One region of the Hahella sp. NBU794 genome, then DNA from elsewhere that is predicted to be linked to it. Evidence: predicted binding sites of a transcription regulator. Region 1 holds the regulator's gene; the other holds the start of a gene.
The links. The regulator PhoB, encoded in region 1, activates phosphate uptake and scavenging genes when phosphate is short. The targets are predictions, from matches to a motif close to TGTCATANNNNTGTCANA.
Positions count from the first base shown of each region.

Region 1 (2,208 bases):
TCCATTTGCGCAGAATCGAGTGACGGAAAAAGAGGCGCTCACCCTGTTCGGCGTTCTGGTGGGGGTTTCTTTCATACTGGTGCTGTTCACCAACGCGCTGACAATTTATCTCTCCGCTGGAGCGCTGGCGCTGGCTTCGACCTACCCCTTCATGAAGCGCCATACTTACCTGCCCCAAGTCGTACTGGGCGCGGCCTTCGCCTGGGGCATCCCCATGGCTTTCGCTGCAGAATTGGACACCGTTCCCCAGCAGGCATGGCTGCTGTATACCGCAACGGTGGTATGGACCGTCGCTTATGACACCATGTACGGCATGGCGGACCGGGAAGACGATCTTAAGATCGGGGTCAAATCCACCGCCATTCTATTTGGCGAGGCTGATCGCGCCGCCGTGGCGGGCCTGCAGGTATTGACGCTGGGCATCCTGTTCATGGTTGGCGCGCAATACGAGCTGGGCGTTTACTTCCAAATGTCCTTGATCGTCGCCGCCGTGCTGTTTGTGTATCAGCAGCACCTGATTCGCGCCCGCGTTTCCCAGAACTGTTTCAAGGCGTTCCTTAACAATCACTGGGTCGGCGCAGCTGTGTTTCTCGGTTTGGTTCTGGAGTTTATTTTCCGGCCCTAAAGCCCGTCCCGCCTCGCTTACAGCCCGACTGCAAACAGCCTGGCTCATTTCCATCACATTAATTAAGCGCCTGTCATATACTTGTAACAAAACGCCGTTGTAATAATTCGGCAATCGAGTATTCAAAAAGGTGTTTTGCATGGCAAGCAAACAAGTTCTCATTGTGGACGATGAGCCCGCCATCCGGGAAATGATCGCAGTCGCTCTGGAAATGGCTGACTATGACTACCTGGAGGCAGGGGACGCGCGGGAAGCGCATGCGTTGATCATTGATCAGAAGCCTGATCTTATACTGCTGGACTGGATGCTTCCCGGCGTCAGCGGCATTGAATTCGCACGCAGACTGAAGCGCGATCAAAACACCTCGGAAATCCCTCTCATCATGCTCACAGCCAAAACCGAAGAGGACAACAAAGTCCAGGGCTTGGAAGTGGGCGCAGACGATTACATCACCAAACCATTCTCTCCCAGAGAACTGGTCGCGCGTCTGAAAGCGGTGCTGCGCCGCACCGCCGTACAAGGCATGGAAACCCCCATTGAAGTCGAAGGACTGCGCCTCGATCCAGTGTGCCACCGCGTCACCGCCAAGGGCGATGCGCTCAACATGGGCCCCACGGAATACAAGCTCCTGCAGTTCTTTATGACGCATCAAGAACGGGTGTATACTCGCGGGCAGCTTTTGGATCAGGTATGGGGCGGCAACGTCTACGTGGAAGAACGCACGGTGGACGTGCATATTCGACGTTTACGCAAAGCGCTGGAGCCCAGTCATCATCATCTGGTTCAAACCGTGCGTGGGACGGGCTATCGCTTTTCGACCCGAGCGCCATAAGCGCCGCGATCCGTCTTAAAAAATAAATAATTCCAAAAGAAGTATTCATAAAACGCATGCGCAATCACTGGCGTCATTATGTACGGCTACTGGTTTACAGTTTGCTGGGCTGTATCGTTGTCGGCCTTATTATCGGTTCAGTAGCTTGGGCGCTGGTGTTCGGCCTCACCGCCTATCTGGGATGGACGCTCACCCAGGCGTTTCGCATGCACCGCTGGCTGTATCAGGCGAAAATGGAAGACCCTCCCGAGAGCCGTGGCTTATGGGGAGATCTGTTCGACGGTATTCATCGTCTCCAGGTTCAGCACTACCGCTCCCGCGATCGACTGCAAGCCATGATCGACCGCATCCAGGAGTCCACCAACGCCCTTAAAGACGCCGTCGTCATGACTAATAGCGAAGGCGCCATGGACTGGTGGAACCAATCCGCAGAGAAACTACTGGGCTTCAAGTATCCGACCGACCGGGGCCAGTTGATTTACAACCTGATCCGCACGCCCATTTTCAAGCGCTACTTCACCTCCAAGAAATACCAGGAACCGTTGATCCTCAACGCCCCCAATAATCCCAACTTGAAGTTACAGTTTCATATCACGCTGTTCGGAGAAGACGACCGCCTGCTACTGGTGCAGGACGTGACGCGGCTATATCGTCTGGAAGAGATGCGACGGGACTTCGTTTCTAACGTATCCCATGAGCTGCGTACGCCATTGACGGTCATATCCGGCTATCTGGAGACCCTCATCGACAA
Region 1 is NZ_CP192738.1:695,668-697,875, reverse strand. It holds gene ubiA (4-hydroxybenzoate octaprenyltransferase) at 1-625, shown strand, start outside; gene phoB (phosphate regulon transcriptional regulator PhoB) at 765-1,457, shown strand; gene phoR (phosphate regulon sensor histidine kinase PhoR) at 1,514-2,208, shown strand, end outside.

Region 2 (2,208 bases), 1.7 Mb from region 1:
ATTGCGGCGCTGCAACGCCTGCAAGCCGAAACCCAGATGCCAAATGAAATGCCAGACACACTGACCGCTTTTGGCATAACCGAGGGAGTTAAACAGGGACTCAAAGCGCTGTTTTCCAGCCACCCTCCTCTGGATGAGCGTATCGCCGCGCTTGCCGCCAACCGCTAAGAGCCAGAGAAGGACTTAACCTGCCTAGTCCTGAAATAGGTTAGCGCTTATTTCGTCTCAAAAAGCCCGGAGCCTGAGCCGGGCTTTCTCATTTCTGACGATTGCCGTTGATTACTTGGACAATTGCAGCTCGTGCACAAAGCCGCTGATGACGATCTTCGCCGCATCTGACAATCCGGTAAACTGCACGCCATATAGATACCTGAAAGGCGCATCATCCTGCTCCAGAATAGTGCGATTGCGGATGATGCCATTGACGTTAAACGTCTTGGTGATATCCGCCACCGTCAAAGTAAAACGCAGAATCACTTCTTCTCCGGCGTCCCCCAGTTTGACGATGGACTTTACTCCGGCGCCGGTCTTACTGATATCGATAATCACCGCCTCTTTCGGCCAGTCGCCCAACCCTGTATCGAAATCGCTGTTGACCTGAGTGGGGATTTCGACTTTGAGTCGTTCGGCGTTGCGCACTTGCAGCGCCAGCAGCTCCTTGGGATATTCCAGATGAATATGGGCGAAAGGCTGTAGCGCCATGTGTTTAACCTGACTGGTGAAGGCGCACACTTTGTTCTTCGCCACAGAGCGCACGGTAAACGGCCGATCCTTTTTCAAAATCAGCTGTTTGCCGTCCACCACAGGCGTGGTGACCATCACGCTCTGCCCGGGCACAAACCCAATCAGGCGCACATGATAGCGCGCACTCTGGTCCATGCTCTCCAGATGTAAAGGATCGCCAACTTGCAGTCCCAGCTTTTCGAATGGTATTTCCACATCCTTGGGAGAATACACCGCTGCTTTATCACCCACTCAGCCATTTCTCCAAGACTAGTATCCAGCGACGTCTACATTGTAACGCCTTTGTTCATGCCGGAATGGATTGATCGCCTCTTTCCGTGACGATAATTTCGACAGTTTAGTATCGACCGCCTGTCGCTGCTTGTGAGCCCGAATGGTCATTTTTTTGCAATGATTCACAAATAAGCGCCAATTCAGGTTGGTTTGCCTTTCAATATATTATCGTCCACTTTTCGAGCTTTTTCGCATTTTCTGTCGATAATGCCTTGGGAGAGCCTTCCTGAGCCTGATGGCTCAAGCAGACGCCATGGGCTAATTTTAGAGATAAGGACGTCTGCCGAGAGTGAAAAGTCCTGAAAACAGATGTCCATCTCGTGTCACAGGATCGTCATGAGACAAGTTTAGGCTGGTGCAAACTCTGGAGGTCCGGGCAAATGCAAGCGAACAACTGGCGTAAATCGGCAAGCGAGACTGGCGACGAAGAACGCATGAACGGCGCCGCCATCATTACGGAAAACGGTGAAGAGATCCCCATCACTGAGACCATGATTCAGCAGGCGTTGAAAGCGATGGAAGATAATTGGAATCCGTGGAGCCGCCAGCACATGAATATGCGCCAGCGGCAGAAAGGCTGAGTTACTTCGAGCTGAGATTAAACCCAACCGCGCTCAGGGTGGCGAGAAGATCCGCTTTGCCGCCCTTGAGTTCAATCTTGATGCGATCAAACCCTCTGCGCACGCGATACTCTCTGCGTAAACGATCAAACTCTTGAGCCCGCATGGGCGCATCCAGGCGCAAAGTGCGTTTTAGCTGGCTATCGTCGTGACGCACGTCATAGCTTGCTCTGATCGCAGTGTGCAACGCCCAGTCTGGATCTACTCCAGATGAAAACGCCATTCTGCGCAGCGGCGGTTCAGGCAAAAACTGCCCAAGTTTGTGTCTCACCGGCAAGCCGAGATAGCGACTCAGGTGTTGGTAAATGATCTCCGTTCCCGCCGTGCGACCATCCAGCGTGTAGCCCGCAATATGCGGCGTAGCGAAGTGACAAAGCATCGCCAGCTCCACATCAATGGCGGGCTCGTTGTTCCAGACGTCAAGCGCGACAGTCAGGCCATCGCCCCTTTGCAGTCGGCCCTTGAGCGCGGCTTCGTCAATCACTTCGCCGCGACAGGTGTTAATCAGAATCTGGTCCGAACGCAAATTCTCGATCATCGCCGCGTTCAGCAAACCCCGGGTTGGGTAGGG
Region 2 is NZ_CP192738.1:2,386,745-2,388,952, reverse strand. It holds gene htpX (protease HtpX) at 1-168, shown strand, start outside; gene ACQYWX_RS10680 (flagellar brake protein) at 280-975, opposite strand; gene ACQYWX_RS10675 (PA1571 family protein) at 1,398-1,598, shown strand; gene pdxB (4-phosphoerythronate dehydrogenase PdxB) at 1,600-2,208, opposite strand, start outside.
Region 2: the regulator PhoB is predicted to act here: its motif matches at 1,339-1,356, upstream of ACQYWX_RS10675 (PA1571 family protein).